4 regions of the Arthrobacter sp. NPDC058288 genome follow, and region 3 is predicted to be linked to each of the others. Evidence: riboswitches for the same ligand, from Rfam matches in the RefSeq annotation. Region 3 holds a riboswitch; each other region holds the start of a gene.

Region 1 (3,586 bases), on a different contig from region 3:
CGCTGAGGGCACCATTAGCCCTGAAACGGCCCTGGACCGGCTGCGGGATGCCCGGACGCACCTGACCGAACTCTTGAAAAACCATGCGGACACAGTAATCGCCGGGTTCGCGAAGACCGACCGGGAAGCCAGGCTGATGCGCGAGGAAATGGACAGCGCGCAGGCCGGTACCAAGGTCAAGCATGGCCGTACTTACGAACCCAGCATCCTTGGCACGGTCTATCCCTCCTACTACTTTTTCTCGGTCCCGGCCTTCAACACAGGATTCAGCACCGGCGTGGGCAGCGTCAGCACAGCCCGCGGCGGTGGAAGCACTACCGGCTACGGCGGCAGCGGGGGCAGTTTTTCCGGGTCCGGAAGTTCGTCCGGTTTCTAGGCGGCCTCGACAGGTCCGTTGACACATTTGGCAAGGAACTGCCGGCGCTACGCCGGTCGTGTCATTGCGGCGGGTGGATCCTGTCGACTACAAAATCCCCACCTGGAATGACGGTGGTTTCATGGCCGTCATCGAAACGCACCACGTAGGGCGGCGCCCCGTCGGCGCCGTGGACCTCGATGATCTGGCCGTGCCGGACCGCTGATCCGACCGTCTTGCCCCGGATCGTGATCCGGTCTCCCTGGGCTGCCTTCATGGCAATCACCTCCAAGAACCAGATTACGAGGGTAGGGGCAGGGACAACAGGGCCGTTGCGCACTAACAGTTCCTCGCTGCCGGACCGGGACACACGTGCCGCGCCCTACCGCCATCTGGCGTTCGTGGCCGCTTGGCAGGACCATAGGGATACTACGGATCTTGACCTTGGAACGGGAGCCAGGGGGAACGGCTATGGCGGAGGAAAAACCCACGAGCTGGTGGGCTACGCTGCCCGGTCTGCTGACCGCCACGGCAGCGGTGATCACTGCAGTGACGGGGCTTTTGCTCGGCCTGGGGCAGCTGGGGGTGTTCGACGCCGGGCGGCCCGCCGCGTCATCGGCTGTATCCTCCGCCAGCGGAGCCTCCGTGCAGCCGGACCGCACTACCCAGACGGACGGCACTGTCCCCCCGGTAGGTGGAGGGTCCGGCGCCGGTGACAGCCCGGAATGGGCCGTGACCCTGCCGGCCGGACGCAACTACAGGGCTGCCGACGTCGAATACGAGATTCTCGACGCCCGTGCCCGCCCGGATGTGTCCGGCAAGATCGCACTGACGTTCACGCTCAGATGCACCAACCACGGCCGGTACGACATCAACTTTTGGGACGCGGCGTTCAGGCTGAATGTGGGCGGAGTCAGCAATTCCCCCGATTCCGGGCTGGACGAAGTAGTCGCGGGCGATTCAAGCAAGTCGGGCGAGGTCCGCTTCACTATCCCGGCGGACACGCGCGAGGCGGTCCTGCGCATTAAGTTCGCGCAGGGCGAGAGCACGGTCCAGGTCGCGATGTCTCCGACCTGAACACCCGCCCCGCCGCACGGATCCGGGAAAGCCGGTGACCCGCCGCCCCAAGGCAGCTGGTCACCGGCCTGTCATGCGGGTTTCCCGCCCGGCGGGGAGGACGGATCGGGGGTTAGGCCTGCGGCGGGAAGGCTAGGCTCCGGCGCGGACGAAAGTCACGCCGCCGGTGGCCGTCAGCCAGGACAACGGGTGCGTGACGGTGGCGTTGACACCGTTCATGCCGCCGCTGATCACCTGGCCGTCGCCGATGTAGATGCCCACGTGGCCGGACTGCACCACCATGTCGCCGGGCTGGGGCTCCCCCACCACCGAGCCGTAGTTCATAAACTGCATGGGTGCCAGGTCGCCGACGGGAATGCCGGCTGAGCCAAGTGCCTTTTCCACCATGGCGGTGCAGTCCTGCGTAATGCCCAGTTGCGCGTAGGCAGCAGAAACCATGGCGGCATTGACACCGCCGGCGGCCGGGGCCGGAGCCGCAGCGGGCGCCGCTGCCTGAACCTGGACGGAAACGGCAGGAGCCTCCGGCGCCGCAACCGGAACCGGCGCTGCAGCGGGGGCAACCGCTTCCACCGGAGCAGGTTCTGCGACCGGCACTTCCACCGGAGCGGGGGTGGTGCTGATGTCCGGGCGCTCGAAGCTGATCCGGACGTGGGAATCGGCGCTGAGCGGGGCACCCGCCTGCGCCCGGGTGTCGGGGGCGGCCGCCGGCGCCGAGTCGCGTTCGGCGGGAGCCTCGGCGGCCTGAGCAGCCATTCCGCTGGACAAGACCAGACCCGAAGCCGCCGCAATCACCGCTGCCTGGCGGCCAACCCTGTTCCTGCCGCGGGTCGTTGTGAAGCCGGAGCGTCCTGCAGGCGCGGTTGACGGATGCTGAGCGGGTAGTGTGCGTGAAGACATGAAGTAACCTCTCCCGATGCCTGCGAGGTTAGCTGTCGGATTCGGATGGGAGACACCCGGCCGCAGTTGCCATCCGCTCAGCGGACGGCTTGCGGCTTCACCCCGAAGACCTGCACAACAACGCTGCAGGCCAAAAGTGGTTTCCCCGTCCCTGCCGGATGGTTTTGATCGGATCCCGGGCCGCGGCAGGGTTAGGCAATCCGCCCGGGAGTGCCCGTATCTGGGATAACGGGCACCGTTCCACCGTACGCGTGCCTCTCGGCCGATGTCACATTGGAATAACGGCACCATCCGGCCAAGGCCGCGCGTGCAGGTAGCAGCGGTGTACTCGGGTAATGCGTTCATCAAAGTCGAGTGTTTTCCCTTGACGCCGCGAGGCGTAGTCTACGTGCATGTTCTTGCGGGGGGACTCACACGCTTGGAGGCATCATGCGTTGGTCGAATCAGCCTGTCCGCAAGCCCGCGCATCGCGCCGCGGAACCCACTGAGCCTTCGCCCGGACGCCGGCATGGGAGGCGCTGGGTCGCAGTTTTGGGTGCGTTGCTGCTTGCTGTCAGCACGGTGGTGGGCGTAGCCGGCACATCGAAGGCGGCGGCGCCAACGATCGTCAGCCTGACATTCGACGACGGCCTGGGCAGCCAGTTGGCGGCCGCGCAGGAGCTGAAAGCCCACGGGCTGGTGGGAACCTTCTTCATCACCACCTCCTTTGTGGGCCAGTCCGGATTCCTCACCCAGGCAAACCTGAACACCCTCGCGGCCGACGGCAACGAAATCGGCGGCCACAGCGTGACCCACCCGGACATGACAACGCTCAGCGCAGCGGCCGCCAGCGCGGAGGCCTGCAACAGCAAGTCGACCCTCGAAGGCTGGGGTTTCACCGTCCGGAACTTTGCCTACCCCTTCGCGGCGGTAAATGCGACAGCCCAGTCCGCAGTTAGCGGCTGCGGGTATGCCAGCTCCCGGGGCCTCGGCGACATCCGCTCTCCCGCCAGTTGCGCCGACTGCCCTGTCGCCGAGACGCTCCCGCCGCAGGAACCCATGGTCACCAAGGCTCCGGACCAGGTGGCCGCCACTTGGACCCTGGCGGACCTGCAGGCGACGGTCACCAACGCCGAGACAACCGGAGGCTGGCTGCAGCTGACGTTCCACGAGATTGCGAACGGAACGGATCCGTCGCTGTCCATCAGCCCCGCGCTGTTCAAGGAGTTCGTCACGTGGCTGGCGGCGCGGACAGCAAACGGCACGACGTCGGTCCGT
Region 2 (3,586 bases), on a different contig from region 3:
CGCTACCTCATGGAGAACCCCAAGCGGGTGGTCAGCAAGGCACAGATCCTGGACCGGGTGTGGGACTACGACTTTGGCGGCCAAGCCAACATCGTGGAGCTCTACATCTCCTACTTGCGCAAGAAGGTGGATGCCAAGCACCCGCCCATGATCCACACCGTCCGCGGCGCGGGCTACGTCATCAAACCGGCGGATTGAGCGGTGCCCACACTTTCCGGCGAAATCCGCAGAGACCGCCGCCGGTGGCTTGATCCGTCAACCTGGCACCTGCGCACCCGGCTGGTCCTGGTGGCCATGGCGCTGCTGGTGGCCATCTGCGGCGCGATTGGCCTCTTCAGCTATGCCTCCATGGATTCCTTCCTGACCAGGCAGCTCGATGAACGGCTGGGGCAGGCCTCAAGGCTCTCGAACGAGGCAGGACGGCCACGGCCCAGCAACCCGTCCGGCAGGCAGGACGGGTTCGAAGGACCGGGCCAAGGTGTGGGTACCCTCATCGCGCGCATCGATAACGGGAATGTCAGCAGCGCCGGGTTCCTCGCCAAAGACGCCACCGTGGCGTCCCTCTCGCCCGAGGATAACCAGATTCTTTTGGCACTCCAGCACGACGGAACACCCGTCGATCGGGCCCTGTCCAACGGCTCCTACCGCCTGGTGGCGGTGGAGGCCCCGTACGGGGACGTGATTGTCACCGGACTCCCCCTCAACGAAAAACAGAACACGCTCAACTCTTTGGTATGGACGATGGTGATCGTCTCGATGGGCGGCCTGGTCCTCATCGGCCTTGCCGGAACGGTGCTGATCCGGCGCACCATGAAACCCCTCGAACAGCTGTCCGAAGTCGCCACGCAGGTTTCGCAACTGCCGCTCGACGCCGGCGAGGTGGCCCTCGCAGTCCGCGTCCCGCCGTCGAACGCGCATCCCGGAACGGAAGTGGGCAGCGTGGGCCACGCCCTCAACCTCATGCTGGACAACGTGTCCAAGGCACTCGAGGCCCGGCAGCAAAGCGAAACGAAGGTGCGCCAGTTCGTGGCCGATGCATCGCACGAGCTGCGCACGCCGCTGACCGCCATCCGCGGCTACACGGAACTCATGCGGATGACCGAAGACTTCACCCCGGACGGCCAAAAATCCCTCGCCAGGGTGCAGAGCCAGTCCGAACGCATGACCACCCTGGTGGAGGACCTCCTGCTGCTGGCCCGGCTCGACGAAGGCCAGCCGCTGAAAATCAGCGACGTGGACCTGACGCAGCTCGCGGTGGAGACCGTCAGCGATGAGAAGGTCATGGCCCCGGACCGCATCTGGCAACTGGAGCTCCCGGAGGAGCCCGTGGTGGTCCGCGGGGATGCCAAGCAGCTGCACCAGGTGATGGCCAACCTGCTCTCCAACGCCCGCAAGCACACGGAACCGGGCACCACCGTGGTCACCAGAGTGATGCGGTCGGCTGACGGCAGCGCCGTGGTGACCGTCACGGACAACGGTGCAGGGATCCCGCCCGAATTTGTGGACAGGGTTTTCGCGCGCTTTGCCCGGGCGGACGCCGCGCGAACCAGCCCGGCAGGCTCCGCCTCGGGTTCCGGCGGCTCGGGCGCCGCGGCTTCCGAGGGAACAAGCGGACTTGGCCTGTCGATCGTGCAGTCGATCGTGGAGGCGCACGGCGGAACCGTGGAGGTCAACTCGCGCCCGGGACGCACCGAATTCGCGCTGCGCCTCCCGGGAGAATCACCGGAAGCTTAACTCCGCCACGGACGGGCCTGCAGCACCCGGCATAAGCGCAAGCCAACGCGCCGCCGTCGTGATCCTCGTTACCGAAATGTGACTTAAGCGCCGGACTCCTGTACGGTTTTTAGAGTGCGGCCACCGTTCCGGCCGCATATCCGGATGGACGCCAAACTCTGCCGCTACCCGGATTTCCTCATGATCAGGCAGAGGCGGGGGACCCAGGTCTCCGGGCATTCTGCATAGCCGCCCTTGGGGTGAAGCCGACACGTGAAGTTCCGTGCGGCCGGATGACCTCATCCGAACCCGACAGCTAACTCCGCCGGCATCGAGAGGCAACCATGACTAAATCCACGCCAGAAGTACGTCCTGAGCCCGCTTCCCGCAAGTCCGCAGCGTCTGCGCAACGCTCACGCCACCGCGCCGAACCAGCTGCCAAGGCATCTCCGCTGTCCCGGTTCGCGGCCAGCCTGCAGGGCTCCGGCCGCCGGGCCGCAGTTGTAACCACGGCCTGTGCTGTGCTGATTGGCGTCGGTGCCGCCGGCCAGGCTTCCGAACCCGTAGCCCCCGCAACATCGGCAACGGGCGCAGGAACCACTGCGGCAACTGCCGACGCGGAACCGAAGCTCGCGTTCGAAAAGATCCTCGTTTCCGCCATGCCCGCACCGGCCTCTGTCAGCGTGACCGCGCAATCGTCGGAAGAGAAGCCGGCGGAGAAGGCGCCGGAAGCTCCTGCACCTGCAGCGGCCCCTGAACCGGCTCCCGCCCCGGCACCGCCCGTAGCAGTTGACGATCCCGCAGCAGCCCAGGCATATGCCGCCTCGCAGCTCGGAACGTACGGCTGGGCGGCTGACCAGATGCAATGCCTCACCACGCTCTGGACCAAGGAATCGGATTGGAAGACCACTGCCACGAACGCCAGCAGCGGCGCCTACGGCATTGTCCAGTCGCTGCCGGCCGAAAAGATGGCCAGTGCCGGGTCCGACTACCTGACCAACTTCCGCACCCAGATCAACTGGGGCTTGAACTACGTGAAGGAACGGTACGGCTCCCCCTGCGGCGCCCTGAACTTCCACTACGCCAACAACTGGTACTAAACCGGCGCCTGGCCAACTTGCTTCGTAAAACCGGAGGCCCCGAATCTACTACTGGATTCGGGGCCTCCGGCCGTATAGGCGTGATTACCTCCCCCTGGAGGCAGGGAAATGTCACCGGCGCCACCGTTCCTGTTCCCGTTGACGGTAAAACCCACAGCAGCTGCACAGCTTTGGCCTAAATCCTTCATATGCGGCCGCACCATAGTTGAACCATGACGCCCACAGACCTGGCCACGGGATCCCTGCCGCCCCCGCAACCCCGGGCCGCCGCCGACGCCCGGCCGGGTCCTCCCGCCCCGACGTTCCCCCGGCAGGGTCACGTCCGCCGGGCGCCCGTTGATACGCGCATGACCGGCACCACAGGAACCGCTCTGCCGGTGCTGGATGTAGTCATCCCGGTCTATAACGAGGAACAGGGTCTGGAGCAATCCCTGCGGCAGCTCCACTTGTACCTGGCCGATACGTTTCCCTACCCGTTCCGGATTACGGTGGCGGACAATTCCAGCACCGACGGCACGCTCAAGACCGCCGAGCGTGTGGCCCGGGAACTACGCGAGGTCACCGTGGTCCGACTCACCTCCAAAGGCCGCGGCAACGCGCTCCGCACCGTGTGGCTGGCCTCGCCGTCACCCGTGCTGGCCTACATGGACGTGAGTCTTTCCACCGACCTCGCTGCGCTCGCTCCCCTGGTCGCCCCGCTTCTTTCCGGGCATTCGGACCTGGCGATCGGATCCCGGCTGGCACGAACTTCCCGCGTTGTCCGCGGACCGTGG
Region 3 (3,586 bases):
CACCGTGATGCGCGCCGGCGACGGAGCCTGTTCAGCCAGGTGACGGAGTTCGCTTCGGCGAGCGGCGTGGGTCAGAAGGCAGGCATAGCGCTGGCCGCCACCGGACTGGTCCTTACCGTGACCGTCCCGTCAACAGGCCCCATGGTGGCCACGTCAGACACGGGAAACGCCGCCGCCGCAGTCGCGGCGCAGCCGGAGGTCTCCGCCGCCGCCAGCGCCAAGATCGATTTCAACCGGACCACCGTGGCCACCAAGGGGGATCCTGACGGCAAGCTCAAGCAATTGCTGAGCGCGCAGTCGGCGGGAACCATCACCCGCGCGGCATCCACCGGCAGCCTGGGTGCGCCGCTGGAACAGATGGTCACCGCATCGCCATTCGGGTTCCGCGTCAGCCCGATTACGGGCGGAGCCGGGGAGTTCCACCGTGGCCAGGACTATGCGGCCCAGTGCGGCACCAGCGTGTTCGCCGCGGCCAGCGGAACCGTGACCTTCTCCGGCTGGCACCCGTACGGCGGTGGAAACCGTGTGGTGATTGACCACGGCAACGGCTTGGAAACCACGTACAACCACCTCTCGTCGTCCAGTGTCCAGGTCGGCCAGAAGGTCACCCGGGGCGAGGTCATTGCGCTTAGCGGGACCACCGGAGCCTCCACTGGCTGCCACCTCCATTTTGAAGTGATGGTCAACGGCGAAGTCGTCGACCCGCTGGGCTGGCTCTGATCCAAGCGATGGGTCACTCTCGCATTCCTGTGACATGCCGTGACCTGAATGTGACATTCGTTCGGAAATCCTGTACCGTTTAGAGCACGCCAACTTTTCCGAAGTTGGCGCTCTTGAGTGGATTGCCTAACTCTGCCACCGCTCAAGGTCCGTTCGCATGACATCGTCTGGCAGAGGCGGGGGAACCAATTTTGGTCTTCGCAAGAAGACCTTGGGGTTAAGTCGCAACGCTTCCCAGGAAGCCGAGCGGCCGGGTGACTCCCATCCGAATCCGACAGCTCACCTCGTAGGCATTGGGAGAGGCTACCTTCGTGTCTGCACGTCACAATTCTGCGCGCCACCGCGCGCAAACGGTTCGTATGAACCCGTTGAACTCCGTTTCCAGGGCCGTTACTGCCAACGCCGGGACCGTAGGTCGCCAGGCAGCTGTCATCGCAGCTGCTTCCGGACTGATCCTCAGTGTTGGGATGCCGGCAAATGCCGCCGATACCAACCTGGGCGTTTCCGCTTCGACGGAGTCCGGCTCACAGTCGGCCCAGCTGACCGTAACTGCAGAACCGACTGCGACTGTTTCCTTCGAGCGTCCGGCAGTGACCACGAAGGCAGCGCCCAAGGTTGAAACCGTTCGGGCACAGTCCACCGGTACAGATGCCAGCGAGGCCTCCACTGAGGCTGCCGGAGAGGCCAAGGCGGGCAAGCTTGCCGACGCCGCTTCTTCAGCAGCAGCATCGGGCCTTGCTGCTATCGCTTACACGGGTATCGGCAGCCCCTACGTCTGGGGCGGCACCACTCCCAGCGGCTGGGACTGCTCAGGCTTCACCCAGTGGGTTTACGCCCAGGCCGGCATCAGCATCCCCCGCACCAATGCATGGACAGCCATGACGCCCACCTCCACTCCGGCGCCGGGCGATCTCGTCATGCAAAACGGCGGCGCCCACGTTGGCATCTACGTCGGCAACGGCATGATGATCAGCGCGCTCAACCCCTCGCAGGGCACCCTCCTGCACGCTGTGTCCGCCACGGGCACCTCTGCGTTCTACACGCTTCGCTAAAACACGCGCTTCCCTTCGCTGAAGCGCGCGTCCTTCGCTAAAAAACCCTGTTCGGGCCGTTCCGGCTTACCCCCAAGATGCCGGAGCGTCCAAAAACCGCGGCCTGCCATGCAGTCTGAGGAAAACGAAAGAGAGAACTAATGACTACACGTGCCATCGCACGGCATCGCGCCGAGGTTACCAAGACCAACTCGCTTGCTGTCATTGCCAAGGCCGTCGGCGACAATGCCGGTGGCATGGGCCGTCAGGCTGCGGTTATCGCTGCTGCCTCCGGTCTGGTCCTGACGAGCGGTATCGCAGCCAACGCTGCCGACACCAACGTTCAGCGCGAAGCGACCTCTGCTTCCACCCTGGAAGTTCAGTCTTCCGCTCCGGCCAACATTTCGGCCGCCTCCAGCATCGCCATCTCCTTCGAGAAGCCGGCTGTTTCCACCTCCCCGGCTCCGGTCGTTGAGGCTCCGAAGCCGGTTGTAGAGGTTCAGGAGGCTACCCCCGCGGCGGCTCCTGCTGCCGCCGCTGAGACTGTATCCGCACCGGCTGCCCCCGCGGCCCCGGCAGCTCCCGCCGCTGCCAGCGGAATGGGCGCTTCGATCGCAGCTGCGGCATACGCCCAGCTCGGAGTTGCCCAGGACTGCACCGCCCTTGCCACCAACGCCCTTGCAGCCGTGGGCATCAACTACCACGGCTGGCCGGCAGGTTACCTTTCCCTGGGCCGCACCGTGAGTGCAGCCGAGGCGCAGCCGGGCGACCTCGCATACTACGAGAACGGCGGCATGGGCATGGCCCACATCGCTGTGTACGTCGGCAACGGCCAGGCCGTGCACGGCGGCTGGAACGGCGGAACCACCTCCCTGTTCAGCGTCAACGTCGGCTCCGGTCCGGTCTTCATCCGCGTTGGCGGCTAAAGCCTCCAGCTAGTGCTTGACGGAAGAACCCCTGCCTCCGGGCAGGGGTTCTTCTGCGTTTCCGGCAGGTGAATTTTTGCCGACACGGAGTGTATGGTAAAGGCCCGATTCGGTGATCGGCCACTTGAGTGTTTACTCTTGTGTTGTCGATCCAAAGCCCGGACAAGCAGAGGGCAGCCGGCCCTCGAGCCCCTGACGGGTGTGGCCGTGAAGAGGTATGTGCATGCGCACTCTCGTTCTTAATGCTGGATATGAACCGCTGGCGGTTGTAACCTTCCGCCGGGCGCTGGTTCTTGTGCTGACCGGAAAAGCTAGCGTGGTGGCCGAGGGCGACGATCCTGTCGTTGGCCCGCAGGAGATTCTGGGCCGTCCGTCCGTGATTCTCCTAAACCGTTACATCCGGCCGCGGTACAACACCACCACAGCTGTGAGTCGCCGGGGCGTCCTGCGCCGTGACGGCCACCGCTGCGCCTATTGCGGTAAGGCAGCACACACCATTGACCACGTCCACCCGAAATCCAGGGGCGGTGCGGACTCCTGGGAAAACCTGGTGGCCGCCTGCCTTCGATGCAATAACGTGAAGGGCGACCACACGCCTGCCGAGATGGGCTGGAAGCTCAGGTTCGTGCCTGCACCTCCGCACGGCACCATCTGGCAGATCAAAGAGCTGGAAAAACCCACTCCCGCGTGGGACCCCTTCCTTCTCCCGGAATCCGCCGCCTAAGTCATCATCTGTGCGCCGGTCCTGCCGTCAATGGCTAGGCTGGCCTTGTGGAGTTTGATGCCTTAATCCTGGCCGGCGGCCGGTCATCGCGCCTGGGCGGCGTGCCCAAGTCCCGGCTGCTATACGACGGCGCCACCCTCCTGTCGCGGGCGCTTTCGGCGGCTGCGGGGGCGGGCGCCGCGGTG
Region 4 (3,586 bases), on a different contig from region 3:
GCGCACCCGCGAACACAAGGTCGCCATGGTCGGTGACGGCGTCAACGACGCGCCCGCCATGGCCAACGCCACCGTCGGGATCGCCATGGGCGCCGCCGGCTCCGACGTTGCCATGGAAACCGCCGACGTAGCCCTCATGGGGGACGACCTGGAACGGCTCCCCTTCGCCGTGAACCTCAGCCGCCAATCCAGCCGGATCATCCGCCAGAACCTCTGGGCAAGCCTCGGCGTTGTCGCGATCCTCATTCCGGCCACCATCACCGGGACCATCGGCATCGGCCTCGCCGTCCTGATCCACGAAGGATCCACCCTGCTCGTCGTCGCCAACGCCCTCCGCCTCCTGGCCTACCGCGAACCCAAAACCACATAGCGGTCCTTCAATGTCACGGTCCGGCACAGCAGGAGTCCTGCTTTCACCGGTGATGATGGACGCGGTTTGGCTGGAGAAGAGGGCGTCGGGCCCCTCATTAGCGCCCGCTACTTCCCGTGGGGCCCGCGGCCGCAGCAAGATCCCCACAGCAGAAGACTATCGACCACGCTCCCGCGGTTTCCGCCATCGCCTTGCACGCAGGGCCGGGGTTTGCGTCCCGGCACGGGGTGCGGTGGCGCTACGTGCTCGTGGGTGTTGGGGTCGGTGTGATGCCGCACGCCTGGAGCAATGCCGTGACCGAGGCGGGCGGCACCTGGTCCCCGGCCTTGGCGATCTCCTCCAACGGAGTGATGACTTCGGCCGGGACGCCGGCGGCCCTCGCTGCAGAGAGCAGGCCTGAGAGGACCTGCTTATCCTGCGCGCTGAGCTGACCGTCCTGCAGCGGCGAGCAGATCTGGCCCCGTACCACGTCGGCGGCGGCCGTGGCTGCCTGTGAGGCGGTATCGCTGGCGATGCCTTTCGCGGCGTCCTGCACCTGGCCACAGCCGGCCATCATGAGAAGGAACGGGACACCGATCAGGGCGGCAAGACGACGCTTCATCCTCCCATCGTGTCGCGGCACCCGGGGCGCTCTATCGGCCGGCGCAGCGGACCACCGGGCATTGATCTGCTCCCGGGAACCACCTTCAGGACACTCAATTTTGCCTGTTTGGCCCGGTACTCCTGTAGCTGTCCCTACCCCACAAGCGTCGCCGCGTTCACCACGCTAAGCACCGGCGGGTCGGGGACAAACCGCCAATGCCGACCGTCCCGGCGGGTCCACTTCGCTGCGGCCCGTGCGCTGGTGTTCTTCCTGGCCTTGCGGGCAGATAGCACCGTCAATGGTTTGAGGAGGCCTGGGCAACAGTTGACTTTAGAGCCAGCCGTTCGGGTCGACAACTTCGCCGTTGACTTCCACCTCGAAGTGGAGGTGGCAGCCGGTGGAGGCGCCCGTGGTCCCGCTGAAGGCCACAACGTCCCCCCGGGACACTGTCTGTCCCTGGGTCACGTTGAAGGAAGACAGGTGATTGTATGTGGTTTTCAGACCATTGCCGTGATCCACGACCACGCGGTTCCCTCCGCCATACGGGTGCCAACCCGCGAAGGTGACTGTGCCTGTAGCAGCGGCCGCGACGGAAGTGCCGCACTGCGCCACGAGGTCCTGGCCCCGATGGAAATCCCCTGAACCGGCCGTGATGGGACTGACCCGGTACCCGAAAGGCGAAACCGTGGTCATCGCAGCCAATGGAGCGACAAGAGTTCCGGCGGAGGCTGCGCGGGTGATGGAACCGGCCGATTGGGCACTGAGTAGCTGTTTCAGCTTGCGGTCCGGGTCCGCCTGTGTGCCAACGGCGGAGCGGCTGAAGCTTATCTCGGCGCCGGCGGCGGCGGAAATTTCAGGCTGGGCGTCGGCAAAAACGGCGGACGCGCCCTGGCCAGGTTGTTGCGATGCCATCACCGGGCCGGTCACCGGAACGCTCACGGTGAGTACCAGGCCCGTGGCTGCCAACGCGATGCCGGCCTTCTGGCCCATGCCACTGGCACCGGCGAAATCAGTGATCTGGCGGAAGGGCCCCCGGCGGCGGCGTGCTTCCCTGTGCGGATCGCGGGGCCTGGCCGCGGTAAACGCCTCGATCGTCCGGAGCGCCGGAACGGGGCCTGTCGCGCGGCGACGGCCCCTGGGGTATTGCGTGGCCAAGTTTTCCTCTCTGGATAGCCTGCGAAGTTAGCTGTCGGATTCGGGTCAGAGAGTTCAAAGACCCGGTCCGCCGTAACAAGCACCCTGCGCAAAGATGTCCATGAGGAACGTTGCTCGAAGAGGGCTTGCTGCTGACGGACTTCACCCCAAGGCAGTCCCGAGACTGCCGATTGTGGTTCCTCCGCCTCTGCCAGTTGATGACTCGTGCACCTGATCCGCTGGCAGAGCTCGGCTCCGGATCAGGTAACGCTTTGGTATCGATGCTTGAACTCAAATACTAGTCGACAAATCCGACGGTAATAAATCCGTTATCTTCCGGAACGGCACGTCACTGCGCCCGGTGGGAAGAGCATCTGGCGCGAACGATGCGCCGCGGACTACGCCGAAGGGTTGGCTCAGGCACGGAAGCGACCTTGGAGTAATCGAGTGGTCGTTCGGGATGGGTTGAGTGCATCCTGTCGTCCGTGACAATCAATCCCGATGTTGCGAACGCCGTCATTCGGAACTGGGATCCATGGTCTGTCGACGCCGGATCTGTTGCTTGGAACAGTTGTCAAATGTAGGACAGTGTGCTGCTTCTTCCCGTGTCGAAGAATGTTGAAGCGATCTATAAGTTCTCGGAGTGGCAGCTCACTCCGATCAGGTCGACCCAGCTGGCGGCCCGTCTCAAGGTCGCCAACCCGTCGGCCTCGGCATAGTCAGAAAGCTGCAGGACAGCGGGCTGGTAATCCACAAGCCCTCCGGGGACATTGAGCGAACCCAGGGCTAGGTCGTTTCTCCCTATTGACGCAGCCAGATAACGACGACGCACGACGACTCCAGCACGGTAGGTGAGAGCGAGTCGTAGAGGGTTGCGATTGCTCGACATTGCTTGAAGAGGCTGAAGGACCGTTCGACGCTGTTGCGGCCTTTGTAGGCCTGGGAGTCGAAGTGCACGGGTCAGCCGCCGCGGGAGCCGCGACGCTTTCGGTGCCCGATCTGACCCGAAGGCTCCGGGATCACAGCTTTGATGCGTCGGGTCCGCAGCAGAGTCAGGTTCGCGCGGGACGAGTACGCATACCGCGTGCATAAGAGCAGGGAACATCGGCGAGTCTACGCCTGGCCGGTGCCAGAATCGCCAGGGGTCGACCTTTCCCGTCACAGGCACGATGGATCCTAGTACTCAGGCCTCCGCGGGAACGCCCGATGGCGTGGTCCAGTGGTTCTTCAAACAGTTTCTTGTAATTCGGAAGTTCCCCCCTGTGGCACGGGGGAAGGTTCGTCCCGTGTTGGTTGGGCCCGATCAATGGTCGAGGCGACAGGGACGGTCCAATCGATCAGCCCTGCGGCGTCGGCCTCCGCCAGGACTCGGCTGAAAATCCGGTCCCAGATTCCGTCCGCGGCGAAACGGCGATGCCGCTTCCAGACCGTCTGCCATGGGCCGAACTCCGCGGGCAGGTCCCGCCACGCGATCCCACCCCGGTATCGGTAGATAATTC

Evidence for each region. A riboswitch is a leader RNA that binds a small molecule or an ion and turns the genes downstream of it on or off. The one in region 3 is predicted to bind cyclic di-AMP.
Region 1: another riboswitch for cyclic di-AMP. It lies ahead of ACFVWT_RS06270 (NlpC/P60 family protein); the one in region 3 lies ahead of ACFVWT_RS12965 (C40 family peptidase).
Region 2: another riboswitch for cyclic di-AMP. It lies ahead of ACFVWT_RS20825 (hypothetical protein); the one in region 3 lies ahead of ACFVWT_RS12965 (C40 family peptidase).
Region 4: another riboswitch for cyclic di-AMP. It lies ahead of ACFVWT_RS18945 (M23 family metallopeptidase); the one in region 3 lies ahead of ACFVWT_RS12965 (C40 family peptidase).

What each region holds. Positions count from the first base shown of each region.
Region 1 covers NZ_JBHVYH010000001.1:1,305,364-1,308,949, reverse strand. Annotated here, with positions in the region: gene ACFVWT_RS06285 (DUF5129 domain-containing protein) at 1-376, shown strand, start outside; gene ACFVWT_RS06280 (DUF1918 domain-containing protein) at 438-632, opposite strand; gene ACFVWT_RS06275 (hypothetical protein) at 827-1,432, shown strand; gene ACFVWT_RS06270 (NlpC/P60 family protein) at 1,565-2,329, opposite strand; cyclic di-AMP (ydaO/yuaA leader) riboswitch at 2,333-2,527, opposite strand; partial or broken gene ACFVWT_RS06265 (polysaccharide deacetylase family protein) at 2,759-3,271, shown strand; gene ACFVWT_RS06260 (hypothetical protein) at 3,223-3,586, opposite strand, start outside.
Region 2 covers NZ_JBHVYH010000010.1:65,884-69,469, reverse strand. Annotated here, with positions in the region: gene ACFVWT_RS20835 (response regulator transcription factor) at 1-198, shown strand, start outside; gene ACFVWT_RS20830 (ATP-binding protein) at 202-1,734, shown strand; cyclic di-AMP (ydaO/yuaA leader) riboswitch at 1,874-2,058, shown strand; gene ACFVWT_RS20825 (hypothetical protein) at 2,058-2,813, shown strand; gene ACFVWT_RS20820 (dolichyl-phosphate beta-glucosyltransferase) at 3,026-3,586, shown strand, end outside.
Region 3 covers NZ_JBHVYH010000004.1:69,299-72,884, forward strand. Annotated here, with positions in the region: gene ACFVWT_RS12960 (M23 family metallopeptidase) at 1-720, shown strand, start outside; cyclic di-AMP (ydaO/yuaA leader) riboswitch at 834-1,027, shown strand; gene ACFVWT_RS12965 (C40 family peptidase) at 1,080-1,772, shown strand; gene ACFVWT_RS12970 (NlpC/P60 family protein) at 1,913-2,677, shown strand; gene ACFVWT_RS12975 (HNH endonuclease) at 2,901-3,401, shown strand; gene ACFVWT_RS12980 (molybdenum cofactor guanylyltransferase) at 3,449-3,586, shown strand, end outside.
Region 4 covers NZ_JBHVYH010000008.1:151,102-154,687, forward strand. Annotated here, with positions in the region: gene ACFVWT_RS18935 (heavy metal translocating P-type ATPase) at 1-370, shown strand, start outside; gene ACFVWT_RS18940 (hypothetical protein) at 609-971, opposite strand; gene ACFVWT_RS18945 (M23 family metallopeptidase) at 1,284-2,108, opposite strand; cyclic di-AMP (ydaO/yuaA leader) riboswitch at 2,110-2,352, opposite strand; partial or broken gene ACFVWT_RS18950 (IS5 family transposase) at 2,889-3,586, opposite strand, start outside.